Regions from separate parts of the Streptomyces sp. SCSIO ZS0520 genome, predicted to be linked through region 1. Evidence: riboswitches for the same ligand, from Rfam matches in the RefSeq annotation. Region 1 holds a riboswitch; each other region holds the start of a gene.
What was found. A riboswitch is a leader RNA that binds a small molecule or an ion and turns the genes downstream of it on or off. The one in region 1 is predicted to bind cobalamin.
Positions count from the first base shown of each region.

Region 2: another riboswitch for cobalamin. It lies ahead of MID12_RS30525 (hypothetical protein); the one in region 1 lies ahead of MID12_RS27045 (cobalamin biosynthesis protein).
Region 3: another riboswitch for cobalamin. It lies ahead of MID12_RS30675 (CoA-acylating methylmalonate-semialdehyde dehydrogenase); the one in region 1 lies ahead of MID12_RS27045 (cobalamin biosynthesis protein).
Region 4: another riboswitch for cobalamin. It lies ahead of metE (5-methyltetrahydropteroyltriglutamate--homocysteine S-methyltransferase); the one in region 1 lies ahead of MID12_RS27045 (cobalamin biosynthesis protein).

Region 1 is NZ_CP092644.1:6,679,815-6,687,086, forward strand. It holds gene MID12_RS27040 (cobyric acid synthase) at 1-978, opposite strand, end outside; gene MID12_RS27045 (cobalamin biosynthesis protein) at 975-1,919, opposite strand; cobalamin riboswitch at 2,063-2,194, opposite strand; gene MID12_RS27050 (hypothetical protein) at 2,411-2,632, opposite strand; gene MID12_RS27055 (inorganic phosphate transporter) at 2,642-3,889, opposite strand; gene MID12_RS27060 (lysozyme) at 4,118-4,858, opposite strand; partial or broken gene MID12_RS27065 (class II aldolase/adducin family protein) at 5,332-5,982, shown strand; gene MID12_RS27070 (alpha/beta hydrolase) at 6,075-7,202, shown strand.
Region 2 is NZ_CP092644.1:7,451,673-7,458,944, reverse strand. It holds gene MID12_RS30545 (ECF transporter S component) at 1-18, opposite strand, end outside; gene MID12_RS30540 (ABC transporter ATP-binding protein) at 183-1,802, opposite strand; gene MID12_RS30535 (CbiQ family ECF transporter T component) at 1,799-2,983, opposite strand; gene MID12_RS30530 (hypothetical protein) at 2,999-4,006, opposite strand; gene MID12_RS30525 (hypothetical protein) at 4,003-5,505, opposite strand; cobalamin riboswitch at 5,649-5,803, opposite strand; cobalamin riboswitch at 5,998-6,110, shown strand; gene MID12_RS30520 (peptidase) at 6,448-7,272, shown strand, end outside.
Region 3 is NZ_CP092644.1:7,487,123-7,494,394, forward strand. It holds gene MID12_RS30665 (enoyl-CoA hydratase/isomerase family protein) at 1-223, opposite strand, end outside; gene MID12_RS30670 (acyl-CoA dehydrogenase family protein) at 220-1,365, opposite strand; gene MID12_RS30675 (CoA-acylating methylmalonate-semialdehyde dehydrogenase) at 1,370-2,869, opposite strand; cobalamin riboswitch at 3,069-3,246, opposite strand; gene MID12_RS30680 (hypothetical protein) at 3,333-3,758, opposite strand; gene cobF (precorrin-6A synthase (deacetylating)) at 3,937-4,728, shown strand; gene MID12_RS30690 (Lrp/AsnC family transcriptional regulator) at 4,704-5,225, opposite strand; gene mgrA (L-glyceraldehyde 3-phosphate reductase) at 5,440-6,483, opposite strand; gene MID12_RS30700 (DUF4232 domain-containing protein) at 6,576-7,272, opposite strand, start outside.
Region 4 is NZ_CP092644.1:793,571-800,842, reverse strand. It holds gene scpA (methylmalonyl-CoA mutase) at 1-272, opposite strand, end outside; gene mutA (methylmalonyl-CoA mutase small subunit) at 272-2,158, opposite strand; cobalamin riboswitch at 2,435-2,648, shown strand; gene metE (5-methyltetrahydropteroyltriglutamate--homocysteine S-methyltransferase) at 2,812-5,136, shown strand; gene rsgA (ribosome small subunit-dependent GTPase A) at 5,443-6,636, shown strand; gene MID12_RS02630 (bifunctional transcriptional activator/DNA repair enzyme AdaA) at 6,892-7,272, shown strand, end outside.

The DNA.
Region 1 (7,272 bases):
CCGCACGGTGCCGCGGGTGCCGGGCACGATCACCAGGTCCGCGTCGGCGAGTTCCGCGGCGCGGTCCACGAAGCGCACCACCACGCCCGGTTCGGCGGCCAGCGCGTCCACATCGGTGAAGTTCGACATCAGCGGTACGGCGCAGACCGCGACCCGCAGCACCTGAGGCCCGGCGGGCTCGCTGACCGCCGACTCGCGCACCGCCCCGCGCAGCGAGACGGCCAGGCCGTCCTCCTCGTCGATGCCGAGGCCGTGCCGGAAGGGCAGCACGCCGTAGGTGCGGCGGCCGGTGAGCGACCGGAGCATGTCCAGGCCCGGTTCGAGCAGGGAGACATCGCCGCGGAACTTGTTCACCAGGTATCCGGCGAGCAGCGCCTGGTCCTCGGGGGCGAGCAGCGCCGTCGTACCGAAGAAGGAGGCGAAGACCCCGCCGCGGTCGATGTCGCCGACCACCAGGACCGGCAGCCGCGCCGCCCGGGCGATGCCCATGTTGACCAGGTCGGTACGGCGCAGATTGATCTCGGCGGGGCTGCCCGCGCCCTCGCAGATCACCGCGTCGTGGCTGCTCCGCAGCTCCTCCAGGCACTCCACGACGGTGGCGAGCAGGGCCTCGCGGCCGCCGCCGTGCAGGCCCGTGCCGAGGCGCGCGTCCCCGGTGCCGAAGAAGCCGCGGGCGCTCAGCTCGCCCACCGGGCGCCCCTTCAGGACGACTTGGCTGGTGCGGTCGCCGCCCGGCTTCAGCAGGACCGGGTTCATCAGGGCGCTCGGCTCGACACGGCAGGCCTGGGCCTGCATCGCCTGGGCCCGGCCGATCTCCGCGCCCTCCCGGGTGACGAAGGAGTTGAGGGACATGTTCTGGCCCTTGAAGGGCGCCACCTTCACGCCCTGCCGCACCAGCCACCGGCAGATGCCCGCCGTGACCACGCTCTTGCCCGCGTCCGAGGTGGTCCCCGCGACGAGCAGCCCCCCGCCGTTCACCGGGCACCCGCCCGGGTCCGCACGAGGCTCGCCGCCGCGCACACCACCAGGCTGAGCGCGGTGATCCGGCGCGAGAGCCGCACCGCCCGCCGGATGTCGGTCACCTCGACCTCCCGGCCGCCGCCGCCCAGCACGGGGCGGTGCTCGACCCGGCCCCCGTAGGAGAGGGTGCCGCCGAGCCGTACGCCGAGCGCGCCCGCGAACGAGGCTTCCACCGGGCCCGCGTTGGGGCTCGGGTGCGCGCCCGCGTCCGCGCGCCAGGCCCGGGCGGCGCCCCGCGGGTCCCCGCCCGCCAGGACGGCGAGGGCGGCGGTGAGCCGGGCGCCGGGCGCGCCCGTGAGGTCGTCGAGGCGGGCGGCGGCCCAGCCGAAGCGGCGGTGGCGGGGCGACTTGTGGCCGACCATCGCGTCCAGGGTGTTGACCGCGCGGAAGCCGAGCAGCCCCGGCACCCCGGCGAGGGCGCCCCAGACCAGGGCGCCGACCACCGCGTCGGAGGTGTTCTCGGCCACCGACTCGACGACCGCGCGCGCCATGCCCGCCGCGTCGAGGGACTCCGGGTCCCGGCCGCACAGATGCGGCAGCCGGGCGCGGGCGGCCCCGGTGTCCCCGGCGGCGAGCGCCTCGCCGATCGCGGTGGCCTCCCGGGCCAGCGAGGTGCCGCCGACCACCGCCCAGGTGGCCGCCGCGGTCAGCGCGGTGGCGGCGGCGGGGGAGCGGCGCACCAGTCGGGCGGCCAGCGCGCCGGCGCCCACGACGCTTCCGGCGCAGAGGGCGGTGTGCAGTGCGCCCCAGCCCCGGTGGTCGCGCCACAGGAGGTGTTCCAGCGCCGCCGCCCCGCGTCCGAACACGGCGACCGGATGCCCGCGGCGGGGATCGCCGAACAGGAGGTCACCGAGGAGACCGGTGGCGGCGCCGCAGGCGAAGACCCGTTCGGCACCCATCGCTCAGGCCGCCGGCTCGCCTCGGCGGGGTGCGGTGGCGCGCGGGGCGCGTTCGGCAGGGGAATCCAGAGGCGGGCGGCCCGGCATCGCTATGTGTCCTCACTCAGGGTCCGCGCCCCGGTTCGACGTGATGACGACGGCGAGAGTCTCCTGGCTTCCGGATCGGCGGCTCCCCGCGGGCCGGGACCACCCTGGGTGGGCCGTGGCTCGTACTGGGGGAGCGCTTTCTCCGGTGACAGTGGCGGGACCGCGCCGGACTCGCACCGGCTTCCTCTCTGCCGCCGTACTTCGGCTCGGGGCAGTCCACCACGCACCGCCACCCCCGTCAACTGGCCGCTGACCTGGGCGGGAAGAGTGTGCCGATCCCCACAGCCGGGGCCCGGCGGGCCGCTTGGCGCCGGGCGCCGACGTACGGGCGCCCCGGTCCCTCGCGGACGAGGTTCCGGGGCGCGCGTCGTGCACGGGCCGCGCGGGGGCGGCCCGTTGGTGTTTCAGGCGACGATCAGCTGGATTCCGTATCCGACCACCGCGGCGCAGGCCACGAAGCAGAGGCAGGCGCCGGTGGTGGCCAGTGCCGTGCCTCCCTGCCGGCTCACGGCGGCCTCGCGGCGGGCGAGGCCGACGACGCCGAGGGTGAAGACGCCGACCATGGCGACGGTCACCACGAGGCTGACTCCGAAGACGGAACCGAGCGCTGCCCAGTCGATGTTCATGCCGGCTCCTCAGGCGGTCGCGCGGAGCGGCTGGGTGGGCGCCTGCTCCGCGGTGGCGGTGTCGGGGGTCGCGGCCGCCTCGGCGGCCTGGGTGGCGGTGGGCGGCGGGGTGACGGCCGCGATCGCGGTGGTCACCACCCCGGCGGGTTCGGCGCTGCCGATGTCGTTGACGTTGTGCTGGTCCACCGGCTGCCTGCGGGAGAGCAGCCAGATGGTTCCGGAGCCGCCGACGAGCAGCGCGCCGGTGAGGACGGTGCCCCAGTTGCCCTGTTCGGTGAGGAGTTGGGCGCCCGCGCCGACCAGGCCCGCGGCCGGGAGGGTGAGCCCCCAGGCGGCGAACATCCGGGTCGCGGTCGACCAGCGGACCACCCCGCCCTTGCGGCCGAGCCCCGCGCCCATCACCGAGCCCGAGCAGGCCTGGGTGGTGGAGAGCGAGAAGCCGAGGTGCGAGGAGGCGAGGATCACGGTCGCCGCGCTGGTCTGGGCGGCGAAGCCCTGCGGCGGCGCGAGATCGGTCAGGCCCTTGCCCATGGTGCGGATGATGCGCCAGCCGCCGAGGTAGGTGCCGAGCGCGATGGCCAGACCGGCCGAAGTGATCACCCAGACCGGCGGGTTGGAGCCGGGGGAGAGCACGCCGCCGGTGACGAGGGCGAGGGTGATGATGCCCATCGTCTTCTGCGCGTCGTTGGTGCCGTGCGCGAGGGAGACCAGACCGGCGGAGGCGATCTGCCCGGCGCGGTACCCCTTCGCGGTGGCCTTCTCGTCGGTGCCCCTGCCGAGCCGGTAGGTGAGCCGGGTGGCGAAGGCCGCCGCGATCCCGGCGACCAGGGGTGCGGCGAGGGCGGGGAGCAGGACCTTGGTGACGACCGTGGAGCCGTTGACCGAGGACCAGCCCGCCGACATCACCGCGGCGCCGATCAGGCCGCCGAAGAGCGCGTGGGAGGAACTCGACGGCAGGCCCAGCAGCCAGGTCAGCAGATTCCAGAGGATGGCGCCCACCAGCGCCGCGAAGATCACTTCGGTGCGAATGCCGTCCTCGTCGATGATTCCACCGGAGATCGTCTTGGCGACCTCCACGGAGAGGAAGGCGCCTACGAGATTCAGCACGGCGGACATCGCCACCGCTGTCTTGGGCTTCAGTGCGCCCGTCGAGATGGTCGTGGCCATCGCGTTGGCTGTGTCGTGGAAACCATTGGTGAAGTCGAACACGAGGGCGGTGATGATCACGACCCCGAGCAGGAGGGTGAAGTGTTCCATTAACCCAGGCTTCGAGTGGACGTCATTGGCTCGATGAACGTAAGCAGCCTGAGTGAACACCAGATGAACTGACCAGGGCCCTGAGGTGACCGCATCGAGGGTTCCGCGTGCGCGCCGCCCGCGGCCGGGGCGGCGCACCGCCGCCGCCCGCGGGAGGCGGACGGCGGCGGAGGCGGACGGCGGGCCGGTCGGTGCCGGTCCGCGGCCCGCGAAGGTGTCTGCCGCCTGCTACCGGGAGGCGAACCTCTGCAGCTGCGACATCGCGCCGTTGAAGACGTTCTGGTCCCCGGGCAGCGAGCCCTTCGTGGCGTGCTGCCAGAAGGTCTGGAAGGACCAGCCCGCGGGCATCGGGCCGGGCGTGGAGGCCCAGTTGGCCAGCCAGAGCGGGTGCTCCTTGGCGAAGGCGCTGCTCCTGCCGGTGCAGGTGTTCCACCACTTGGCGCTGGTGTAGATGACCGGGCGGCGCTTGGTGACCCGCTTGATCTCGTCGCTGAAGGACTTGATCCAGCTGACCATCGAACCGGTGCTCAGCCCGTAGCAGTTGGCGCCGTACGGATTGTGTTCGATGTCCAGCGCGGGCGGCAGCGTCTTGCCGTCCGCGCTCCAGCCTCCGCCGTGCTGGAGGAAGTACTGCGCCTGCGTCTTGCCGGAGGACTTGTTCGGCAGGGCGAAGTGGTAGGCGCCGCGCAGGATCCCCGCCTTGTACGAGCCGTTGTACTGGCTCGCGAAGTAGGGGTTCCGGTAGTTCGTGGCCTCCGTCGCCTTGATGTAGACGAACCGGGCGCCGTTCTTCTTGGCCTGGGGCCAGTTGATCTTTCCCTGGTGCGAGGACACGTCGTGGCCTCGTGGTTTCGCCGCCGCCACGGCTTCGGAGGACGTGGCGAGCGTGCTGCCGGTGATGGCGAGGGAGGCCACGGCCACCGAGAGGAGGCGGGCGCGGCGGCGAGTGGGTTGCAGGACGTGAGCCATGTTGCCCCCGGGTCGCGATGTGCAGGACAAATCATCGGCGAGATTAGCCACGGTTTGTCTAGATTCTGTGGAGTAACACGCTTATCTGATCAATATTCATAAATGGGGCGTACGGGGCAGGGTGAGGCTCCGTCACAGCAGTACGCCCAGGTCGGCCGGTCCCCGCCCGGCCGGAGCCCGGCGGCCGCCCGCCTGGCAGGATCACCGGCATGGACGAGGACGCACCCCCGGCAAGAGCCGGAGACGAGCGCGCGACGGGACCGTACGCGGAGACCCGTAAGGCTTCGGACGCGGAAGCCCGGACAGCATCGGATGCGGAGGCCCGGGCGGCATCGGACCCGGAGCCCCGGGCGGCTTCGGGCGCAGAGGCTCAGGCGGCACCGGACACGCATGCCCCGGCGGTTCCGGCCGGGGGAGCCCCGGCGGCATCGGCCGCGCGACTCCCGGCGGCCGGGCGCCCCGCGCTCGACGCGGCCTGGGCCGCGCTGGTGGCGACCGCGCGCAGGACCGTGGCCGAGGGGCTGGTCGTCGGCACCTCCGGCAATGTCTCGGTCCGGCTCGGCGACACCGTCCTCGTCACCCCGACCGGCGTGCCCTACGACCGGCTGACCCCGGCGGACCTCCTCGCCGTCGACCTCCGGGGGCGCACCGTCCACGGCCGCCTCAAGCCGACCAGCGAACTCCCCCTGCACCTCGCCGTGTACGCCGCGACCGACGCCGCCGCGATCGTCCACACCCACGCCGTCCACGCGACGGCCGTCTCCACCCTGGTGGACCGGCTCCCGCCCATCCACTACATGGCCGCCGCCCTCGGCGGTCCGCCCCGGGTGGCCGACTACGCCCTCTACGGCAGCCCCGAACTCGCCGAGGCCGCCCTGCGCGCCCTGCGCGGCCGCACCGGGTGCCTGCTCCGCAATCACGGCGCCCTCACCTACGGCGAGAGCCTCGACCAGGCCTACGACCGCACCGCCCAGCTGGAGTGGATGTGCCGCCTCTGGCTCACCGCCAGCACCGTCCCCGGCCGCGCCCCCACCCTCCTGACCGAGGCCCAACTCGACGAGGCGGGGGAGCGACTCGGAGGGTACGGGCAGGGAGCGGCCGAGGGGAGCGGGGAGCCGGGCTGAGCGGCCCCCCGGCGGCCGGTCCCGCCTCCCCGCCACGCCCCGCGGAACCGCCTCCGCTGGCCGACCCCGCGTCCCGCACCCACACTGGAGCGGTGCGCACTGTCACAGCGACGGCGGCGACCGTCTCCGCGGTACTCGGCGTGGGCGCGGCAGCACTGGCTGTCGGCCGACTCGCCAGCGAGCCCGCCCTGCGGGCCGAGCCCGGCAGGCCGCTGCCCACCGAACCCCGGCTGACCGTCCACGCGGCGGGAGCCGGACGGATCATGCTCACCCGCTCCCTGGCCTCGCTGCGCCCCGGCGTCTTCGGCCTCACCGGCGACGGCTGCCACGCGGTCACCGGCCCGGTCCTGGAGGCGGACCCCGCTTCGCCCGCCGACACCGTGGTGCGGCGGCTGGACGCCGTCACGCACGGCAGCCTCCGGTCCGGCACCCGGGTCCGGTTCACGCCGCAGGTCTACCTCGGCGATCCGCTCAGTGCCCTCGGCCTCGACTACGCCGATGTGGACGTGCCCGGCGAACTCGGCGACCTCCCGGCCTGGTTCGTGCCCGCCCCCCGGACCACCTGGGTGATCGCGGTGCACGGGCTCGGCACCACCCGGGAGCACCCGATGGTCCTGATGGACCAGCTCCAGCACTTCGGCCTGCCGGTGCTCGCCCTCTCCTACCGCGGCGACCTCGGCGCCCCGCGCAATCCGGACGGCGTGAGCAGGCTCGGCGAGCGCGAGTGGCGCGATGTGGACGCGGCCATCCGCTACGCCGTCCGCTACGGCGCCGAGCGGGTCATCCTCCTCGGCTGGTCCACCGGCGCCGCGATGGCCCTGCACGCGGCCACCCACTCCCCGCTGCGCGAGCGCGTGGTGGGCCTGGTGCTCGACTCCCCGGTGCTCAGCTGGCAGGCCGCGCTGCGCGGACTCGCTGCCGCGCGCCGCACCCCGGCCCCGATCCTGCCGCTCGCGGTGCGCGCCGCCCAGGGCCGCGCCGGGCTGCGCGGCGACGGGCTCGCCGCCGGTGCCGCGGCCGCCCTCGCCACCCCCACCCTGCTCTTCCACAGCCCCGAGGACCGGCTCGCCCCGTACGCCCTCTCCCTGGAGCTCGCCGAGCGGCGGCAGGACCTGGTCAGCCTGCACACGGTCCCGCGCGCCTCGCACGGGGCGCTGTGGAACGCGGCCCCCGCCGAGTACGAGGAGGCCCTGCGGCGCTTCCTCACTCCGCTCGTCTGAGGTCCCTCCCCTCCGGCCGGGGCGGCCTCGCCGCTTCCCCGCGGCCTTCTCGCGTCACTCGTCTCCGGGT
Region 2 (7,272 bases), 770 kb from region 1:
GGTACGGGACTCGCTCATGCCGTCGATGACAGGGGACTTGCCCGCACTCTCGGCAGCAGGGGACTTGCCCGCACCCCCGGCGGCAGGGGACTCGCCCGCACCCCCGGCGGCAGGGGACTTCCCCGCACCCCCGACGGCAGGAGGCTCGCCCGCGCCCTCGGGCTCCGGCTTCAGCAGGTCGGTCATGCCGGGACCCCCTCCTCCTCCGCCAGGGCCCCGGCGATCTGCTCCACCGTGAGCCACTCCTGCGGGGCCAGCACCTTGGCGATCTGCGGGGCGAAGGCGGGCGAGGAGACGACGACCCGGGCGGTGGGGCCGTCCGCGACGATCTCGCCCTCGGCCATCACCGCCACCCGGTCCGCCGCCCCGGCCACGAACTCCACGTCATGGGTGGCCACCACCACCGCGGACCCCTGCGCCGCCAACTCCCGTACCACTTCGGTGAACCGGGCCTTGGCGTGGTAGTCGAGGCCGCGGGTCGGCTCGTCGAGCAGGACGACTCCGGGCGCCGAGGACAGCTGTACGGCGAGGACCAGGGCGAGCTTCTGGCCCTCGGAGAGGTCGCGGGGGTGGCGCCCGCCCGGGATGCCGTGCGCGAGGGAGTCGAGCAGGGCGCGGCAGGTGCCCTCGGGGGTGCCGGACTCGGTGTCGCTCTGCGCGCACTCGGCGTCCACGGTCTCCAGGTAGAGCAGATCGCTCGCGGTCTGCGGGACGAGGCCCACCAGGGCGCGGGCGCGGCGGGCCGGGACCTTGCCGGGGTCGGTGCCGGAGACGTCGACGGTGCCGGACCTGCGCGGCCCGGAACCCTGAAGTGCCCACAGCAGAGAGGACTTTCCGGAGCCGTTGCGGCCCATCAGGGCCAGCACCTCGCCGCGGTGCAGATCGAGGTCGACCTGGGAGACCGCGACCGTGGCGCCGTAGGTGACGGTCAGGCGCCGCGCGGCCAGGCCCACCGCGCCGCCGCCCGGGGCGCTCGCGGGCGGGGCGTGTCCGGCCAGGCGCTCCCGCAGTTCCCCGGCCCTGCGGCGGGCGTCGCGCACCGAGAGCGGCAGCGGCTGCCAGCCCGCGAGCCGCCCGAGGCGCACCACCGGCGGGGCCACATCGCTGTCGGTGAGCAGTGCGGCGGGCGCCCCGTCGCGTACGGTGCCGTCGCCGGGCAGGTGCAGCAGCCGGTCCGCGTACTGCACCACCCGCTCCACGCGGTGCTCGGCCACCAGGACCGTCGTACCGAGGTCGTGGACCAGGCGGATGATCGCGGCGAGTACGTCCTCGGCGGCGGTGGGGTCGAGGGCGGAGGTCGGTTCGTCCAGGACGAGGACCTTGGGGTGGGCGGTGAGCACCGAGCCGAGGGCGACGCGCTGCTGCTGGCCGCCGGAGAGGGTGCTGAGGGCGCGGCGGCGCAGCTCCGCGATGCCGAGCAGGTCGAGCGTCTCCTCGACGCGTTTGCGCATCGCCTCCGAGGCGAGGCCCAACTGCTCCATTCCGTAGGCGAGTTCGTCCTCGACGGTGTCGGTCACGAAACCGGCGAGCGGGTCCTGTCCGACGACGCCGACCAGGTGGGCGAACTCCTGCGGCGGGAAGTGGGCGGTGTCCTGCCCGGCCACGGCGACCCGGCCGCGCAGATGCCCGCCGGTGAAGCGGGGCACCAGTCCGTTGACGGCGCCGAGCAGGGTGGACTTGCCGACGCCGGTGCGCCCGGTGACCAGGACGAGTTCCCCCTCGCCGAGGTCGAGGTCCACCTCGCGCAGCGCGGGCTCGGCCGCCCCCGGGTAGGTGAAGGTCACCTGCTCGAACTGGATCATGCGGCCGGCTCCTTCGTGATGGCGGTGCGCCCGTGCTCCCCGGCGCCGGTACGGGTTGAGGTCGACTCCTCTTCGTACGCGCCCTGTTCGAGCACCGGCGGCGGGGCGAGCCAGGCGGGCAGCGCGCCGAGCAGGATGCCGAGCGCGGGCAGCGTCCCGATCTCGGGCCAGGTGAGCGGGGTGAGGGAGGGGTAGAGATCGGCCGCGTCGACCTTGGTGGTGAGGTACAGCAGGGTGGCCGCGCTCAGCCCGGAGAGGACGACGGCCGCCTCGCCGGGGCGCCAGCGGTCCGGCCGGTAGCGGGTGCGCCGCAGCCTGCGGCCGCCGATCAGGAAGCCGGTGGTGGCGACGGCGAGCCCGGCGAGCAGCATCGGGGCGCCCAGGTAGCGCGGGGTGGAGGCGTCCATCACTCCGTACAGGCCCGCGCAGACGCCGAGGAGTCCGGTGAGGACGAGGAAGCCGGTGAGCAGCCGGGTGCGGGGCGAGATCCGGCCGGTGCGCCCGTAGCCGTGCGAGGCCATCGCGGCGGCGAGGGCGAGAGAGCGGTTCACCGCGTCCTCCAGGACCGGGATGAGGATGCCGCGCAGGGCGCGGGCACCCGTCTGGCCGCCCGCGCGCAGCCTGCGGGCCCGCCGCACCCGCTGCACGCTCTCGACCAGCTGCGGGGCGACGGAGAGCGCGACGACCACGGCGGTGCCGATCTCGTAGAGCGCGCCCGGCAGGGCCTTGAGCATGCGCTTGGGGTTGGCGAGGGCGTTGGCGGCGCCGACGCAGACCAGCATGGTGGCCAGGCGCAGTCCGTCGTAGGCGCCGCCGAGCAGTTGCTCCGCGGCGACCGGCCCGAACAGGCGGATACCCGCGGCCCATTCGGGCAGCGGGATCTGCGGCAGCGTGAAGAGGACGATCGAGCCCTGGCCGCCGCCGAAGACGATCCGGAAGGCCACCCGCAGGGTGACGACGAACGCGCCGAGGAGCAGGTACATCCGGAAGGCGAGCGCCCAGGGGGCGTCGCTGCGCCGCCGCACCACCACATAGCCGCAGACCGCGAGGATCATGATCAGCAGCAGCGGGTTGGTGGTGCGGCTGGCGCAGGAGGCCATGGCGAGCGCCCACAGCCACCACGCACCGGGGTGGACGGTGCGTGGCAGCGGCCGCAGGAGCGGGTCGAGCCGAGACGTCATCGGTGGCCAGGCGCCCTAGGAGGAAGGACCGGAGCGGGCGGCCCGGCGGCGCCAGGCGGTGGCACCGGCGCCCGCGGCGAGCACGGTCACCGCGGCGATGCCGACGACGGTGCTGGTCGGCACCCCGTCCCCGCCGCTCGCCGCGGTGGGTTCGAGCCCGTCCTCGCCCTCGCCGGTCCAGGCGGCCGCCTCGCTGGGCTCGTCCTCGGTGCCCGGCAGGGGTGCGTCGGAGGCGGAGTGCGAGGGGCCGGCGGAGGCCTTGCCCTTCTTCTCCTCCTTCCCGCCCTTGTCCTTCCCGCCCTCGGTGTCCGCGGACTTCCCGGCGCCGGGCCCGGTGGCCGGGACCTTGGTGCCGCCGCCCGAACTGCCCGCGCCCGCACCGCCGTTGCCTACCTGGCCACCGGTGCCCTGGCCCGGGCCGGAGCCCCCCGAGGAGCCGGAGCCGCCCGTACTCCCCCCGGAGGAGCCGCCCGAGGAGCCGCCCGAGGCCGGGCGGGAGGGGGCGACCCGCGGCGGCGGGTTGGTGGTGGAGGTCTTGTCCTTGGAGAAGGACCAGCCCTCGAAACTGCCCGGCGGGGGCTTGTGGTTCATCACGCCCCACTGGCTGTACGTCCAGTTGCCGCCGTTGGGCGCGTGCCAGTACGACCAGTAGGCGGAGGCGGGCGGGGTGTCGATGCAGGGTTCGCTCTCGGGTCCGGGCTTGCCCTCGATGCGGCAGATGAAGCCCTCGCCCCAGCGGTTCGTCCCGGCGATCTGGAAACCGGCGTTCTTCAGCGCGGCGAGGCCCGTGGCCTGGTCGCCCGGGGCGCACCGGACGATGGTGGTGCCGCCGAGTTCCTGGAAGTCGACGATGACGGTGACCCCGTCGGCGTTCGGGCAGAAACCGGCGGTGCCCTTGCCGGTGTCGACCGCCGCGGCCTCGGGGGCGGTGGCCAGGTCGGCGGCGAGCCCGAGTCCGGCGGAGGCGGCGACCAGGGTCAGGGAGAGCGTGGCCGCGCGCAGCCCGCGCAGGTATCGCCTCATGAGGTGCGGCCCTTCCGGTGGGTGGCGGCGAAGCGGTGGGTGGCGTATCCGGCCACCAGGAGGGCTCCGGCGGCCCCCGCCCAGGGCAGGACGTCGGCGCCGGTGGCGGCCAGTGAGCCGCCGGGGCCGGAGGCGACGTCCGGCGTGTTGCCGCCGGTTCCGCCGGAGGCCGGGCCGCCCGCGGGCGCGGAGTCGCTCGGGCCCGGACCGGGCGTACTGGAGGGGTCGGCGGAGACGCCGGGGCCGGGCGAGGTGCCCGGGTCGGGGCTGGTGCTCGGGTCCGGGGTGCGGGTGGGGTCGGGGGTGGTGCTCGGGTCGGGGTCCTCGCTGGGGCCCGGGCCCGGATCGGGGTCGGTGGTGCCGATCCTGCCGAGCGGGACCTGGGCGAGGCCGAGCAGGGCCTGCGGGGTGGCGCGGCGCCACTGGTCGCGCTGGAACTCCTCGATGCCCTCGTCCTGGGCGGACTTGAGGGATGCGTCGTTGTAGGCGACGGCCCCGGCCTCGGCGGCGGCCTTGCCGCCATCGGCCTGGGTGAGCTGGTGCTTCACCAGCCAGCCCGCGGCCTTGCCGGCGGCCTCCTCGCGGCCCGTGGCGGCCAGCGCCTGCCCGGCGAGCCCGGTGCTGTTGGAGTTGGCGGCGGCCGTGGGGCCCGAGCCGCCGAGCGCGCCGTCGGCCGCCTGCTGCTCCTCCAGCCAGTCGGCGCCCTTCTCGGCCCCGGCCTGCGCGCCCTCGGCACCGGCCTCGGCCGCGGCGAGCAGCGCCTGGACGGCCATCGCGGTGGAGTCCGGGTCGAGGACGGCGTCGGCGCCCTGGGCGTCGCAGTCGCCGGTGACCTTGCCGCCGCCGAAGGCGTACGGGAAGAGCCGGAAGCCGCCCGAGGCGCACTGCTGGTCGAGGAGGAAATCGACGGTGTTCTGCGGGACTTCGCCGCTGCGGGCGAGTCCGAGAACGGCCAGCGACTGGCCGAAGGTGTTGCTGTTGTCCGTGGCGGGGGCGGTGACCTTGTCCTTGACCCGCCCGTTCTCCAGGCCCGCTTCGGGCCCCGCGATCAGGTCGAGGGTCTCCTGCCGCAGGTCGTACTCGCCGAACTTCGCGGGGTCGGAGTCGGTGATGACCGCGGCGTACAGGAGTTTGGCGGTGGCTCCCGCGATGCGCTGGCCCTTGGGTCCCCAGGCGTCGGCGCTGTTGTAGTCGCGGACGTGGGTCTTGAGGGTGGCGGTGATCTTCGCGGCGTCCGCGGGGGCGGCGCCGGTGGCCTCGAGGCCGATCAGGGTGTCGATGGACAGGCCCCAGTCCGGGGTGCCCGACATGCCGGGTACGGCGCCGTCCGCGGTGAGTTCGCCCGCTCCCCAGCGGGCGGCGGCCACCGCGGCCTCGGCGGGTGTCGCCGCCTTGCCGTCCGCGGAGGCGGTGGGTACGAAGAGCGGTATCGAGACGGCGAGTGCGGCGCCTGCCCCGACGGCGGCGGCCGTCCTGGCGCCGGGTCCGACCCCGACCATGAGGTTCCCCCTTGGGAAATGGCCGGCAGCCAGGGCACCGATCCGCGAAAAGACCCCTGACGCGCATTCGGTGCGAAGTGCGAATGCGGCAGGGGCCCGAGGATCTTGAGACCGGGCTCCACGCTGCGGACCGTGACAGTGAGAAGCGATACGCGCAGCACGCCGGGCGTTCCGGCTCACGCGAGGCAGCGGCCTCGCGCTCACGGTTGCAGGTCAGCGCCGGATTCCCACCGGCTTTCCCCAGTCGTGCACGCATTCAGTTGTGGGTCCGCCCAGAGGCGAACTCTTCGGAGAATACGCACCCTTGCACCCCCGCGCCAGCCCGCCGGGTGTGATCTGCGCGGCCGCCCGCGGGGCCGTCCGCCCCGCCGCGGACCGTGTCCGGCGTCACAATTCCTTCACCGCGTCTGGCCAACTCCCTTTCCCGGGCCTACTGTTCCCCTGCCCTCGGTCGATTCCGGGGCCGACAACTTCATGCGTACGCGACGGGGAAAGCCGGTGGGATTCCGGCGCTGACCTGCAACCGTGAGCGGCCTGGGGCCTTTCTTTCAGATCGGGCTGGATCAGGGAGCGCGGGCTGGTGCGTGCAGCTGCGAGGCGGAGGAGGGCGTCGACGCGGAGCGATTGGGGCCTCCCCTGCTCGAACGCAGTTGAGAGCTTGGGGACAACCGACGACAACGCCGCAGATGTGCGTGCCGGCCCCCGCGAGCCCAGCCTGATCTGAAGGAAAGGCCCTGACGCCGCGAGCCGGGCTGCCCGTCGTGCTGCGTGCACTGCTTCTCACTGTCATGGTCTGCAGCGTGGAGCCACGAGCCGCCCCGGCTCGCCGGCCCCTGCCGCCGCGTTCACCGACGCGCGCCAGGGGTTCGCCAGTTCGGGTGCGTGCGCGGCGGATCCCGGGGCGGGCCCGGCTCTTCTGACACCGCCAAGGAGTCCGCCGCGATGCCGTTTCCGAGCAGAGCCCTTCTCGCCGTCGTGGTGCCCGCGGCCGCGCTCTGCGCCGCACTGCTGCCGGGCGGCGCCCAGGCAAGGACCGGCGCGCCCGCCCTCCCGTCGCCCGAGAAGGCCGCCGCGACCTGGACGGCCTCCCGGCTCACCGAGGGCACCCACGCCTCCGGCGACCAGGGGCTCACGGCCGACATCGTGATGGCGCTCGCCGCCACCGGCACCGGCGGCGCGACGGCGGAGAAGGCCACCGACTGGCTGGCCGCGCACGCCGCCGACTACATCGACCGCGGCACCCCGGGCCGGGTCTTCGCGGGCGGCACCGCCAAGCTCGCGCTGGTCGCCGCGATCGAGCACCGCGACCCGGCCGACTTCGGCGGCATCGACCTGACCGCGACCCTGCTGGGACGGATGCAGGACAGCGGCCGGTTCACCGACGACCTGCCGAACGGCGACGGCTCCAACCAGTTCACCCAGTCCCTCGCGGTCCTCGCCCTCCAGCGCACCGGCGACCTCCCCGCGAAGGCCGCCGACTTCCTCGCCGCCTCCCGCTGCGCCGACGGCGGCTACCCGCTCTTCTTCAAGTCCGATCCGGCCCAGTGCACTTCGCACACCGACAGCACCGGACTCGCCGTCCAGGCCCTGCTCGGCGCGGGCCGCACCGCGGACGCCGAGGCGGGGCTCGACTGGCTGGAGAAGCAGCAGCTCCCGGACGGCAGCTTCCGCGACAACGGCTTCGGCACCCCGCCGGGCAACACCAACTCCACCGCCCTGGACGTCCAGGCGCTGGCGGCGGGCAAGCGGACCGCGGCCGCCGCCGAG
Region 3 (7,272 bases), 810 kb from region 1:
GGATGGCGCGGATGTCGCCGCCCGCGCAGAGTCCGCGCTCCCCGGCGCCGCTCAGGACGACGGCCCGGACCGCCGGGTCGTGCTCCCAGTCGTCGAGGGCGGCGGCGAGCAGTTCGACCATCTCGTGGGTCAGGGCGTTCAGGGCCCGCGGCCGGTTCAGGACGAGCCGGCCGAGGCCGCCCTCGACCCGGACCTGCACCGGGGCCTCGGTGGGCTCGCTCATCCGCGTGCTCCCGTCAGGCTCCGGGCGACGATGACGCGCATGATCTCGTTGGTCCCTTCCAGGATCTGGTGGACCCGCAGGTCCCGGACGATCTTCTCCACCCCGTACTCGGCCAAGTAGCCGTATCCGCCGTGCAGTTGCAGCGCCCGGTCGGCGACGGAGAAGCCGGTGTCGGTGGCGAAGCGCTTGGCCATGGCGCACAGCTGCGGGGCGTCCGCGGTGCCCTGGTCGAGGGCGTCCGCGGCCTGCCGTACGAGGGCCCGGGCGGCGGCGAGTTCGGTGGCCATGTCGGCGAGCCGGAACTGCAGGGCCTGGGCGTCCAGCAGGGTGGCGCCGAAGGCCTCCCGGTCGCGCAGATAGGCCAGGCCCCGGTCCAGGGCGTTCTGCGCGCCGCCGAGCGAGCAGGCGGCGATGCCGAGGCGGCCGCCGTTGAGGCCGTTCATGGCGATCCGGAAGCCGCCGCCCTCCGGCCCGAGCAGCCGGTCGGCGGGCAGCCGCACCCCGTCGAGCAGGACCTGCCGGGTGGGCTGGGCGTTCCAGCCCATCTTGCGTTCGTTCGGGCCGAAGGAGACGCCGGGGTCGTCGCGTTCGACGAGGAAGGCCGAGATCCCGCCGGGCCCGTCCGCGCCGGTGCGCGCCATGACCACGTACACCTGGGAGGCGCCCGCCCCGGAGATGAACTGCTTCACCCCGGTCAGCACCCAGTGGTCCTTGTCGCGCACCGCGCGGGTGCGCAGCGCGGCGGCGTCGGAGCCCGCGCCCGGTTCGGTGAGGCAGTAGCTGCCGAGCTGCTCCATGGCGCACAGCGCGGGCAGGAAGCGGGCCCGCTGGGCGGGGGAGCCGTAGCGGTCGATCATCCAGCCGACCATGTTGTGGATGGAGAGGTAGCCCGCGATCGAGGGGCAGCCGGTGGCCAGCGCCTCGAAGATCAGCACCCCGTCGGCGCGGGAGAGCCCCGAACCGCCCAGGTCCTCGCGGACGTAGACCCCGCCGAGGCCGAGCCCCGCGGCCTTGCGGAGCACGTCGACGGGGAAGTGCTTGTCCTGGTCCCAGCCGAGGGCGCCCGGGGCGAGATGCTCGCGGGCGAAGTCCAAGGTGGTCTCGACGACGGCGAGTTGGTCCTCGTTGAGGAGAGTGGTCATGCCGTCACCCCATGGTCGGGATGGTGAAGCTCGCGCCCTCCTTGGCCCCGGAGGGCCAGCGCGAGGTGACGGTCTTGGTACGGGTGTAGAAGCGGACCGCGTCCGGGCCGTGCTGCCCCAGGTCGCCGAAGCCGGACCGCTTCCAGCCGCCGAAGGTGTGGTAGGCCACCGGCACCGGGATCGGCACATTGACGCCGACCATGCCGGTGTCCACCCGCCGGGTGAAGTCGCGGGCCGTGTCGCCGTCCCGGGTGAAGAGCGCGACGCCGTTGCCGTAGGCGTGCTCGGTGGGCAGCCGCAGGGCCTCCTCGTAGTCGGCGGCGCGGACCACCGAGAGGACCGGGCCGAAGATCTCCTCCTGGTAGATCCGCATCCCCGGGGTGACCCTGTCGAAGAGCGAGGCCCCGGCGAAGAAGCCGCCCTCGTGCCCCTCGAGCGTGAAGTCCCGCCCGTCCACGACGAGTTCGGCGCCCTCCCGGACACCGAGGTCCACATAGCCGCGGACCCGGTCGACAGCGTCCCGGCCGACCAGCGGGCCGAAGTCCGCCGCCGGGTCGTCGCTGCGGCCGATGCGCAGGGAGCCGATCCGCTCCTTGAGGCGGGCGACCAGCGCCTCGGCGGTCTCCTCGCCGACCGGCACCGCCACCGAGATCGCCATGCACCGCTCGCCCGCCGAGCCGTAGCCCGCGCCGACCAGCGCGTCCACGGCCTGGTCGAGATCCGCGTCGGGCATCACGATCATGTGGTTCTTGGCGCCGCCGAAGCACTGCGCCCGCTTGCCGTGCGCGGCGGCGGTGGCGTAGATGTGCGCGGCGATCGGCGTGGAGCCGACGAAGCCGAGCGCTTGGACGCGCGGGTCCTCCAGGAGGGTGTCGACGGCCTCCTTGCCGCCGTTGACGACATTGAGGACGCCCGGCGGCAGGCCCGCCTCCAGGAAGAGTTCCGCGAGCCGCAGCGGCACCGAGGGGTCGCGCTCGGAGGGCTTGAGGACGAAGGAGTTGCCGCAGGCCAGGGCGGGCGCCGCCTTCCACAGCGGGATCATCGCGGGGAAGTTGAAGGGGGTGATGCCCGCGACCACGCCGAGCGGGCGCCGCAGCGAGTGGACGTCGATCCCGGCCCCGGCGTTGTCGGTGAACTCGCCCTTGAGCAGGTGCGGGATGCCCGCGGCGAACTCCACCACGTCGAGGCCGCGCGCCAGGTCGCCGTGCGCGTCCGCGACGGTCTTGCCGTGCTCGGCGGAGAGCAGCCGGGCCAGCGACTCCTTCTCGCCCTCGACGAGTTGGAGGAAGCGCAGCAGGACCCGGGCGCGGCGCTGCGGGTTCCACTCGCCCCACTCGCGCTGCGCCCCGGCGGCGTCCGCGACGGCCGCCCCGGTCTCGGCGCGGCCGGCCAGCGGCACCCTGGCCTGCACCTCGCCGGTGTTGGGGTCGAAGACATCGCCGTACGCACCCGAGGTCCCCGGGGTGTGCTTGCCGCCGATGAAATGGGTCAGTTCACGGACCATGGAAAGCCTGCTCTCGTCAGGTGGGATCCGGGGGATGGCAGGGCGGACCGGCGGCGCGCGCGGCAGCGCGCGGCCGTGGTCGGCCGGGAAGACGCGGAGACGAAGTGCCGTCAGGCGGTGCGCAGTCGCGCGTGCCGAAGCGGATCACCCAGGTCGTGGGTACGGACCGGTGCCATGCGTGTCTGCTCCATCCTCGTGGAAACACGGAACATCCCGCGGCCGGTATCCTGACTCCCGGATCAGCGCGCGTCCCCTTGCCTTCCCGACGGATCTCTCCGTCAGTGGCGTGTCCTGCGAGGACGAACTCCCCGGTCACAGTGGCGGGACCGCGCCGGAATCGCACCGGCTTCCCTGACACCGCGGGCCTTGGTCACGAACATATAGTTGGACGTCCTAGTAAGTCCACCCCGGCCCGGCCCCGGACGTGATTTCCGGCCGCGGCCCGCCCGATGGCGGCGGATGCTCACAGCTCTCCCCGCCACCAGGGGTCGTCCGGGCCGTCCGCGCGGATGATCCGGGCCCTGGCCAGGATCTTCTCGTCGAGCGGCCGCAGCAGCGCGCGCAGCTCGCGGGCGCTCTTGCGGGGCAGCAGATGGAGCGCGAGTTCCAGCCGGTCGCGGAAGTAGCCGGGGTCGCAGCCGCACTCCGGGATGCCGCAACTCGGGGCGCCGAAGGGGGGATCGGCCACCCGGCGCAGGGGGCCGTGGGCCAGGGCCCGCCAGTGCCAGAAGGCCTCGGCGGTCGCCTCCGGCCACAGGCGGGTCCGCTCCAGGCGGCACAGGGCCGCGACACAGGATCCGGAGACCGGGCCGACCGGAGGGAACCGGCGCCGACGGGGGCGCGGTACGGGAGTCTCGCCCCGCAGGGCGGAAGGGCGCCTACGCGGCATGGACCTTTCGGTGCGTCATCATGGCGGCACGCTACAACTCCCGTACCCGGCGCGGCCAGTGACTTGTGCGGGGACCGCGGGCCCGCCGCCGCCCGCCGCGGATGCTTGGATGGGAGGCCGATCGGCCAGGGAAGACAGCGAGCCGAGGCCGCCGCGCGGTGGCGGGCCCGAGGGAGACATGAGTACGCAAGAACGCCGCATCCTCGTCATCGGCATGGGCGCCGGCGACCCCGACCACCTCACCCTCGCCGCGGTGAAGGCGATGCGCCGGGCCGAGGTCTTCTTCGTCCTCGGCAAGGGCCGGGAGAAGGAGTCGCTGACCCGGCTGCGCCGCGAGATCCTCGACGAGCACCTCAGCGGCCCGTACCGGATCGTCGAGGCGGCCGACCCCTGGCGGGACCGCGCGCAGGAGGACCGCGCGGGCTACACCTCGGCGGTGCACGACTGGCGGCGGCGCCGGGCCGATGTCTGCGAGCGGCTGATCCGGGAGGAACTCGCCCCCGGCGGCACCGGCGCCTTCCTGGTCTGGGGCGACCCGGCGCTCTACGACAGCACCCTCGCCGTCCTGGCGGACATCCGCGCCCGCGGGACCGTGGACTTCGACCACGAGGTGGTCCCCGGCATCAGCAGCGTCTCGGCGCTCGCCGCACGCCACCGGATCACCCTCAACCGGGTCGGCCGCCCCGTCCGCCTCACCCCCGGGCGGCGGCTGGCCGAGGACTTCCCGAACGACGACGGCGACCTGGTGGTCATGCTCGACGCCCAGGAGGCCTACACCCGGCTCACGGGCGAGGGCGTCTGGATCTACTGGGGCGCCTATCTCGGCACCCCGGACGAGATCCTGGTGGCCGGGCCGCTGGACGAGGTCGCCGAGCGCATCACGCGCCTGCGCGCCGAGGCCCGCGCCCGGCACGGCTGGATCATGGACACCTATCTGCTGCGGCTTCAGCCGGAGGGCGGCGAGGGCTGAGCACCCTCAGCGCCGCGCCCCGGCGCCGAGGCGGCCCGCCCGATCGCCGCCACCAGGGGCAGCAGCCGCCGCGGCACGCGCTCGCGCAGGGCCACCTCGGTACGGGTGCGCACCACGCCCGGCATGCTGATCAACTGCTGGATCACGTCCTCCAGATGGCCGTTGTCCCGGGCCACCACGCGGGTGAGCAGGTCCCCGCCGCCCGCGATGGAGTGCGCCTCGATGATCTCCGGCACCGCGGCGAGGGCGTTGCCCACCGCGTCCAGGTGCCCCTGGGTGACCTCGATGTGCACGAAGGCGAGCACCGGATGCCCCAGGGCCGCCGGGGAGAGCGCGGGCCCGCCCGCGGTGATGACGCCCTCCCGCTCCATCCGGTCGAGCCGCGCCTGGAGGGTTCCCCGGGCGATGCCCAGGATGCGGGCGTACTCGCGTACCGAGGTGCGGGGCTGTTCGAGCAGCAGCCGCAGGATCCGGGTGTCCAGTGCGTCCACGGGCATGTTCCGTTGGCTCCTCGGGGACCGGCGGCAGAGGTGGTGACCGTACCCATGGCACAGCGGGCGCGGCTTGTGTGGTGCCACCGGTCGGCGGGTGCCTACCGCGGCCCCAGCGGTGGCGCCGCGGAGCGCCGGCCCGCCGACGGCGCCGGGTCAGGACCCGCGGCGCCATTCTCCCTGCCGGGGGCGCCGGGGTCCTGACCCCGTGGGCGGTGGCTCAGGACCGGGCGGCCCAGATGTTCACGCCCTCCTTGCTGACCGCGAAGCCGTCGATCTCGTCGAGTTCGGCGGCGGTCAGCGGCGGGGCGCTCAGCGCCGCGAGGTTCTCCTCCAGCTGCTCCACGCTGGAGGCGCCGATCAGGGCGGAGGTCACCCGGCTGTCGCGCAGCACCCAGTTCAGGGCCAGCTGCGAGAGCTTCTGGCCGCGCCGCTCGGCGACCCCCGCGAGCCCGCGCAGCCGGCCCACGGTGTCCTCGTCGAGCAGCCCCGGGTCCAGGGACTTGCCCTGCGTCGCGCGCGAGCCCTCCGGGATCCCGTCGAGGTACTTGCCGGTCAGCAGCCCCTGGGCGAGCGGGGCGAAGGCGATGCAGCCCATGCCCGACTCCTCCAGGACGCCGAGCAGCCCGTCGTCCTCGATCCAGCGGTTGAGCATCGAGTACGAGGGCTGGTGGATCAGCGGCCGCACGCCCAGCTCCCGCAGGATCCGCACCGCCTCGGCGGTCTGCTCCGCGGTGTAGGAGGAGACGCCCACGTAGAGGGCCTTGCCCTGCTGCACCGCGGAGGCCAGCGCGCCCATCGTCTCCTCGAGCGGGGTCTCGGCGTCGAAGCGGTGCGAGTAGAAGATGTCGACGTAGTCGACGCCCATCCGCCGCAGCGAGGCGTCGAGCGAGGAGAGCAGGTACTTGCGCGAGCCCCACTCGCCGTAGGGCCCGGGGTGCATCAGATAGCCCGCCTTGGTGGAGAGCACCAGCTGATCGCGGTACGGGGCGAAGTCCTGGGCGAAGAGCTTGCCGAAGTTGAGCTCCGCCGAGCCGGGCGGGGGACCGTAGTTGTTGGCGAGGTCGAAGTGGGTCACGCCCAGGTCGAAGGCGCGGCGCAGGATCGCCCGCTGGTTCTCCAGGGCCCGGTCGTCGCCGAAGTTGTGCCACAGCCCCAGCGAGACGGCGGGCAGCTTCAGCCCGCTGCGGCCGGTGCGCCGGTAGTCCATCGTCGCGTAGCGGTCCTCGGCGGCCCCGTACGGGCGCGTCGTGTCGGTGTCCATGGCGTCGCTCTTCCTCACGTACTCGCGTTCGGGCCTGCCGGGTCCCGGCGTGCCGACGGAAATCCTCTCACCGGTCCGCCCTGCCGCCCTGCTCAGGACCGGGTGAGCGCGGTGACGTGGAGCGTTCGGTACCCCTCCGCCGTGCAGGTGCGCAGCCCGTTCACCTCCAGGAAGACGGACTCGCGGCGCCCCGGCAGGTACACCCGCAGGCTGTCGGCCCCGCCCGGCCGGCACCTGTCCCTCCCGTAGGCGCCGGTGTCCGCCAGCTGCACGACGAAGCTCGCCGCCTCGCCCCGCGCCAGGGTGATCCGCTCGCCGGGCCCGCCGCTCCGCTCGGCGGGGCTGCCCACCCGGGTGCGGTCCGGCCCCTTGGCCAGGGAGACACCGGGGAAGCCCCGGGTGGTGCAGACCGGGCCGTCCGCGTTCACCAGCCGGAGGGTCATGTACCGCGAACCGGCGGCCTGTTCGGAGCGCTGACGGCTCAGGGCGAGGATCGCGCCGGAGCACTGCGGGGTCTTCGGGGCCGCCGGTCCCGTGGCCTCGTCCTCCGGTGGTCCTGAGCTGTCCGAGGGGCGGGGCGAGGGCGTCCGGGCGGGGCCGGAGGAGGACTCCCGGGGGCTCTCCGGGCTCCGGCCGGTGGCGGGCGGGTCGCCGGCGGGGACGACGCGCTCGGCGGGCGGTCCGGTGCCGTCGCCGCCGGAGCCGAAGTGGTCGGAGAGGGTGCCCAGCCTGTCGGTGAGGAACCCGGCGGGCACCGTGACCGTGGCGAGGGCCGCCCCGCAGGCCACC
Region 4 (7,272 bases), 5.9 Mb from region 1:
ACGTACATCGTCGGGTACGGGCCGCGCAGATAGGGGGCCACGCCCGGGTACGTACCGAGGAAGTCGAGGCCGTCGAGGTCCTCGGCGGTGTACAGCGGCTTGACGCCGATGCCCTCCGGGGTCTCCCAGAGCAGGTCGGCGTCGCTCTTGCCGGTGGACTCGCGTACCGCCGCCTGCCAGTCGGCGTGCGCGCCGCCCGCCGCCTCGTCCGATTCCAGGCCCACGGCCGAGAAGTCCGGAATGGGGCCCGGCTGCCCCGTACTTGACGACATCACGCGACACCCATCTGGTCGAGAAGCGAAGTGAGGACGGCGACCGCGTCGCTGCCCGCGAAGACGAACTCGTCGACTCCGGCCCGTTCGTAGGCCTCGCGGGCCTCGCCCGGGCGGCCCGCGAGGAAGACCCGCTCGGCGCCCGCGCCCTTGAGGGCGGCGGCGACCGCCTCGGCCTGCTCGGCGTAGAGCTTGTCGCTGGAGCAGAGGCAGGCGACCGTCGCGCCGCTCGCGGTGAAGGCCGCCGCGGCGGTCTCGGCGTCGACGCTGACCGGCTCGTGGACCGGCTCGATCCCGGCGGTCTGGAAGAAGTTGGCGGCGAAACCGGCCCGCGCGGTGTGCGCGGCGGCCGGTCCGAGCGCCGCGAGGAAGAGGCGGGGACGTGCGCCGGTGGCGGCGAGGTGCGCGTCCGAGCGGGCCCGCAGCGCCTCGAAGGCCTCGTCGCGGCGCACCCGGGGGAGCCCGCCGCGCGGGGGCTCGGGCGCCGCCTCGCGCTCCACGGACCGCTCGGTCAGATTCGGGAACTCGCTGACGCCGGTGATGGGTTCGCGCCGCTCGGCCAGCTTCGCGGAGCGCTGCCGCCAGCTCGCCGCGAGCCGGTCGCCGACGAGACCGGACCGCAGGGCCTCGGCCTGGCCGCCCGCCCGCTCGATCTCCTGGAACCAGGCCCAGGCCGCCTCGGACAGCTCCCGGGTGAGCTGCTCCACGTACCAGGAGCCGCCCGCCGGGTCGATGACGCGGGCCAGATGCGACTCCTCGATGAGGACGGAGGAGGTGTTGCGGGCGATCCGGCGGGCGAAGGCGTCCGGCAGCCCGAGCGCGCTGTCGAAGGGCAGCACGGTCACCGCGTCCGCGCCGCCGACTCCCGCGCCCAGGGTGGCGACGGTGACCCGGAGCATGTTCACCCAGGGGTCGCGGCGGGTCATCATCACCGGCGAGGTGACGGCGTGCTGGCGCTGGGCACCGGTGGTCCCCGGCGCGCCGCAGACCTCCAGGACCCGGGCCCAGAGGCGGCGCGCGGCACGGAACTTGGCGATGGTCAGGAACTGGTCCGCGCTCGCCGCGTAGCGGAACTCCAGCTGCCCGGCGGCCTGTTCGACCGGGAGGCCGGCCGCGGTCAGCTCCCGCAGATAGGCGACACCGGTCGCGAGCGAGCAGCCGAGCTCCTGCGCGGGCGAGCCGCCGGCCTCGTGGTACGGCAGGGCGTCCACCGTGAGTGCCCGCAGGCCCGGGTACTCGCTGCGGCACCGGGCGGCGAGTTCGGCCGCCGAGGCGGTGAGCGCGTCGAGGTCCGCCGCCTCACCCGTGCGGGCGAGGCGGCTGAGCGGATCGGCGCCGAGGTTGCCGAGGGCGGCGTGCCGGGGGATCTCCTGGTCCTCGTACAGCCGAAGGAGTGCCGGGGCCGCCTCGCGGGAGTCGCCGCCGGTGTCCAGGACGACGGGCGCGAGGTCGAGGTAGACGCCCTCCAGGGCGGTCTTCAGACCGGAGACCGGGATCCCGCCGGGGCCGACCGCCAGCCACAGGGCGCTCACCCCGTTCTCCAGGTCGGCGAGGACCGCGGTGTTCGTCTTCTTCGGGTCGGGGTGCGCGTGCCGCTGGCGCACCTCCCAGCCGGAGACGGCGGTCCCCTCGGGGCGGGCGCCGCGCAGATAGGGGGCGAAGCCCGGGTAGCCGGTGACGGCCGCGGCGTCCTCCGCGGTGTACAGCGGCCGGATGCTCAGCCCGTCCTCCAGGGACGTGGCGAGCGCCTCCTCGGCGGCCGGACCCGCCAGACCCTCCTTGCCCGTCTTGCGCAGGACACCTTCTACGAGGTGCTGCCACTGCTCGCGGGTGGCGTCCGGGAATTCGGCAGCCAGACTGAGTTCGTCGTCGGGGAGGACCGTCATGCGGCACAGGCTAGGGGAGCGGCCGGGGAACCGGCAGCCGTACGTCTCTGTGACCTTCCCCTCCTTGACCCCCCGCTGAGCTGCTGCTGCTCGCCGTGCGTCACCGCTTCCGGACGGCCTGGAGTAGGGGCGGGCCCCAGCGGATTTAGGGGCGGTACGAGGGCTTCCGGTGCGCGCGCCGGGGCGGCTGCGACGGGCGCGGCCGGGCCCCGGCCACCGGGCCCGCGCAGAGCCGGGGGCACGGTCGGCGGACAGGGCTGTCGGGCTCACTCCTCTAGAGTGGCACCCGTAGCTGGTTCGCCCTGTCCGCCAGGCAGCGGCGTCGTAAGAGGGAACCCGGTGGGAATCCGGGACTGCCCCGCAGCGGTGAGTGAGAACGACAGCCGTCACGTGCACTGGGCCCATGGCCTGGGAAGCGACGGCCGGTAGGTGCCTGCCCCGGCAGGCGTGCTCGCGAGTCCGAAGACCTGCCCGCTGCCCGCGCGCCACCGGTGTGCGCGGAGTTCCCGGTGACCTCGAGGGCGGGTCGGCGTGCACGAGGCGAAGCGGCCGCCCGCGCCCTTCCGGCGTACGGCGCCCCGCTGTCCGTGCCGTCCCTTCGCGCCCCCGGCCGTCCCCGGGTCCAGAGGAGAACACTCGCGAAGGAGAGTTCCTTGAACACCAAGTCCGCAGCCGCGGCAGTGAGTTCCACCGTGTACGGCTATCCGCGCCAGGGTCCCGACCGGGAGCTGAAGAAGGCGATCGAGGGCTACTGGAAGGGCCGGGTCGAGGCGCCCGCCCTGCGGGAGACCGCCCGCGCACTGCGCCGGGACATCCTGCGCCGCCTCGCGGAGAGCGGCCTCAGCGAGGTGCCGACCGGCCACTTCTCGTACTACGACCATGTCCTCGACACCAGCGTCATGGTCGGCGCGCTGCCCGAGCGGCACCGCGCCGCCGTCGAAGCCGACGCGCTCGACGGCTACTTCGCGATGGCCCGCGGCACCCAGGAGCTGGCCCCGCTGGAGATGACCAAGTGGTTCGACACCAACTACCACTACCTGGTGCCCGAACTCGGCCCGGACACCGTCTTCCGCGCCGACTCCGGCAAGCAGCTCGCCGAACTGCGGGAGGCCCAGGAGCTCGGGCTCACCGCCCGCCCCGTGCTGCTCGGCCCGGTGACCTATCTGCTGCTCGCCAAGGCGGCGCCCAAGGTGGCGGCGGACTTCGAGCCGCTCACCCTCCTGGACCGGCTGCTGCCGGTGTACGCGGAGATCCTCGCCGATCTGCGGGCCGCGGGCGCCGCCTGGGTCCAGCTCGACGAGCCCGCCCTGGTCCAGGACCGCAGCCCGGCCGAACTCAACGCCGCGGCCCGCGCCTACCGCGAGCTCGGCGCGCTCACCGACCGTCCCCGCCTGCTCGTCGCCTCCTACTTCGACCGGCTCGGCGAGGCCCTGCCGGTGCTCGCCAAGTCGCCGGTGGAGGGGCTCGCCCTCGACTTCACCGGACCCGCGGCGGCCAACCTCGACGACCTCGCCGCGGTCGGCGGCCTGCCCGGCAAGCGCCTGGTGGCCGGGATCGTCGACGGGCGCAACGTCTGGATCAACGACCACGAGAAGTCCCTCGCCGTCCTCGGCACCCTGCTCGGGCTCGCCGAGCGGGTCGACGTCGCCGCCTCCTGCTCGCTGCTGCACGTGCCCCTGGACACCGCCGCCGAACGCGAGATCGACCCGGGGATCCTGCGCTGGCTCGCCTTCGCCCGGCAGAAGACCGCCGAGGTCGTCACCCTCGCCCGCGGCCTCGCCGAGGGCACCGACGCCATCGCCCCCCAACTCGCCGCCAACCGCGCCGCTCTCGCGCTGCGCGCCGGTTCCTCCCTCGTCCACGACCCCGCCGTACGCGCCCGCGCCGCCGCGGTCACCGAGGCGGACGGGCGCCGCGGCCTGCCCTACCCGGAGCGCGCCGCCGCCCAGCGCGCCCACCTCGGGCTGCCGCTGCTGCCGACCACCACGATCGGCTCCTTCCCGCAGACCACCGGGCTGCGCACGGCCCGCGCGGACCTCAGGGCGGGCCGGATCGACGAGGCCGGGTACGAGGAGCGCATCGAGAACGAGATCCGGGAGGTCGTCTCCTTCCAGGAGGAGGCGGGCCTCGACGTCCTCGTGCACGGCGAGGCCGAACGCAACGACATGGTGCAGTACTTCGCCGAGCGGCTCACCGGCTACCTCGCCACCCGGCACGGCTGGGTGCAGTCCTACGGCACCCGCTACGTCCGCCCGCCGATCCTCGCCGGGGACATCTCCCGGCCCGAGGCGATGACGGTGCGCTGGACCCGCTTCGCCCAGTCGCTCACCGCCCGCCCGGTCAAGGGCATGCTCACCGGCCCGGTCACCATGCTCGCCTGGTCCTTCGTCCGCGACGACCAGCCGCTCGGCGACACCGCCCGGCAGGTCGCGCTCGCCCTGCGGGACGAGGTCGGCGACCTGGAGGCGGCCGGCACCTCGGTCATCCAGGTCGACGAGCCCGCCCTGCGCGAGACCCTGCCGCTGCGCTCCGGGGCGCGCGCCGCCTACCTGGACTGGGCCACCGCGGCCTTCCGGCTCACCACCGGCGGGGTCCGGTCCGACACCCAGATCCACACCCATATGTGCTACGCCGAGTTCGGCGACATCCTGCGCGCCATCGACGAGTTGGACGCCGATGTCACCAGCCTGGAGGCCGCCCGCTCGCACATGCAGGTCGCCGGTGAGCTGGCCGCCGCGGGCTACCCGCGCGAGGTCGGCCCGGGCGTGTACGACATCCACTCGCCGCGCGTCCCGGACCGCGCCGAGGTGACCGCACTGCTCCGCAAGGGCCTCGAAGCCATCCCGGCCGAGCGCCTGTGGGTCAACCCCGACTGCGGCCTCAAGACCCGCGGCTGGCCCGAGACCCGGCGGTCCCTGGCGAGCCTGGTGGCCGCCGCCCGCTCGCTGCGCGCCGAACTCTCCGGCTCCGAGGGCTGATCCACCCCGCCCGGACCGGTCCTGCGGGGCCGGTCCGGGCCACCGGGGGCCCCGAGAGGGGCGGCACGGAAATACGGTGGCACGGCCGCCGGGGCCGCCCTACTGTGTGCGGAGTTCGCCGGGCGGCCGAGAGCCGGTCCCGGCCCAGAGGAATTCCCGGGAGGTGCGACTGATGACTGTCACGGCGCAGGGCTCTGCCCGCATCCACACGCTCGTCCTTGCCACCTCCGCGGCCACCGGCTGAACACACCGCACAGCATCCGCGCGCCTGACGCGCCGCCGGGGCCGCCCCTCGAAGGGTTCCCCTTGACTTCCTCCTCCGTTTCCTCCTGCTCTTCCTCCGCTTCCTTCTCCGCCCAACAGCCTTCTGCCACCGGGCAGTCGGCGTCCCGTCCGGAGTCCGCGGACGCGTCTGCCACCGCCGCGCACTCCCTCGCCGCCTACGGCTGGGACGACGACTGGGCCGAGGCCTTCGCCCCGTACGCCCGCCAGGGGCTGGTCCCCGGCCGGGTGGTCCGGGTCGACCGCGGGCACTGCGACCTGGTCACCCCCGAGGGGCCGGTGCGCGCCGACACCGCGTTCGTCACCCCGCACGATCCGCTGCGGGTGGTCTGCACCGGGGACTGGGCCGCCGTCGACCCGGACGGCGACCCGCGTTTCGTACGGTCGCTGCTCACGCGCCGTACCGCCTTCGTGCGCTCGACCTCCTCCAAGCGCTCCGAGGGCCAGATCCTCGCGGCCAACGTCGACCAGGTGATCATCGCGGTCTCGCTCGCCGCGGAGCTGGACCTCGGCCGGATCGAGCGCTTCCTCGCGCTGGCCTGGGAGTCCGGGGCCCAGCCGCTCCTGGTGCTCACCAAGTCCGACCTGGTGCCCGACCCGGTCACCCGCTCCCACCTGCTCGCGGACGCCGAGCAGACGGCACCCGGCGTGCAGGTGCTGCCGGTCAGTGCCCGGCTCGGCGAGGGCGTCGACGTCCTCGCCGCGGTCGTCGCGGGCACCACCACCGCGCTGCTCGGCCAGTCCGGGGCGGGCAAGTCGACGCTCGCCAACGCCCTGCTCGGCGAGGACGTGATGCAGGTCCAGGCCACCCGGGACGTGGACGGCAAGGGCCGCCACACCACCACCACCCGCAATCTGCTGCCGCTCGCGGGCGGGGGCGTGCTCATCGACACCCCCGGGCTGCGCGGGGTGGGGCTGTGGGACGCCGGTACCGGTGTCGGCCAGGTCTTCGCGGAGATCGAGGAGCTGGCCGCCGAGTGCCGCTTCCACGACTGCGCCCACGAGGCGGAGCCGGGCTGCGCGGTGCTCACCGCGGTCGAGGAGGGCGCGCTGCCCGCCCGCCGGCTCGACAGCTACCGCAAGCTGATGCGCGAGAACCGGTACATCGTCGCCAAGACCGACGCCCGCCTCCGCGCCGAGCTGCGCCGCGAGTGGAAGGCCAAGGGCGCCGAGGGCCGGATGGCCGGGGAGGTCAAGCGGGGGCGGCGCTTCCGCTGAGCCCGCGCTCAGGCGGGTGAGGCCGGGCCGGGACGCGGAGGGTACGGCCCTCGCGGCAGGGCCCGGGCCCGCGCGCGTGAGGCCGGGCCCGCGGGTGCGCGGCCGGGGTGCCCGCGTGCGGGCCGCCGAGCGCCCGCCCGTGCGTGGGCCCGCCGGGGGCAGAACCCCTCGGCGGGCCCACGCCACTGGCCCCCAACGCCATGTCCGATTTCCGCCAGCCGACGCCGTGGCCCCCGGCGCACACTGGGGAGCGTGATGGACGAAGAGACCAGGTACGAGGCGGTGCGCAGCCGGGATGCGCGCTTCGACGGCGCGTTCTTCTTCGCCGTGGCGACGACCGGTATCTACTGCCGTCCCAGCTGTCCCGCGGTCACCCCGAAGCGGACCAATGTCCGCTTCTACCCGACCGCCGCCGCGGCGCAGCACTCCGGCTTCCGGGCCTGCCGCCGCTGCCGCCCCGACGCGGCGCCCGGCTCCGCCGAGTGGGACCAGCGGGCCGATGTGGTCGGCCGCGCCATGCGCATGATCGGCGACGGGGTGGTCGACCGGGAAGGGGTCGCCGGGCTCGCCGGACGCCTCGGCTACAGCGCCCGCCAGGTGCAGCGCCAGCTCACCGCGGAACTCGGCGCCGGACCG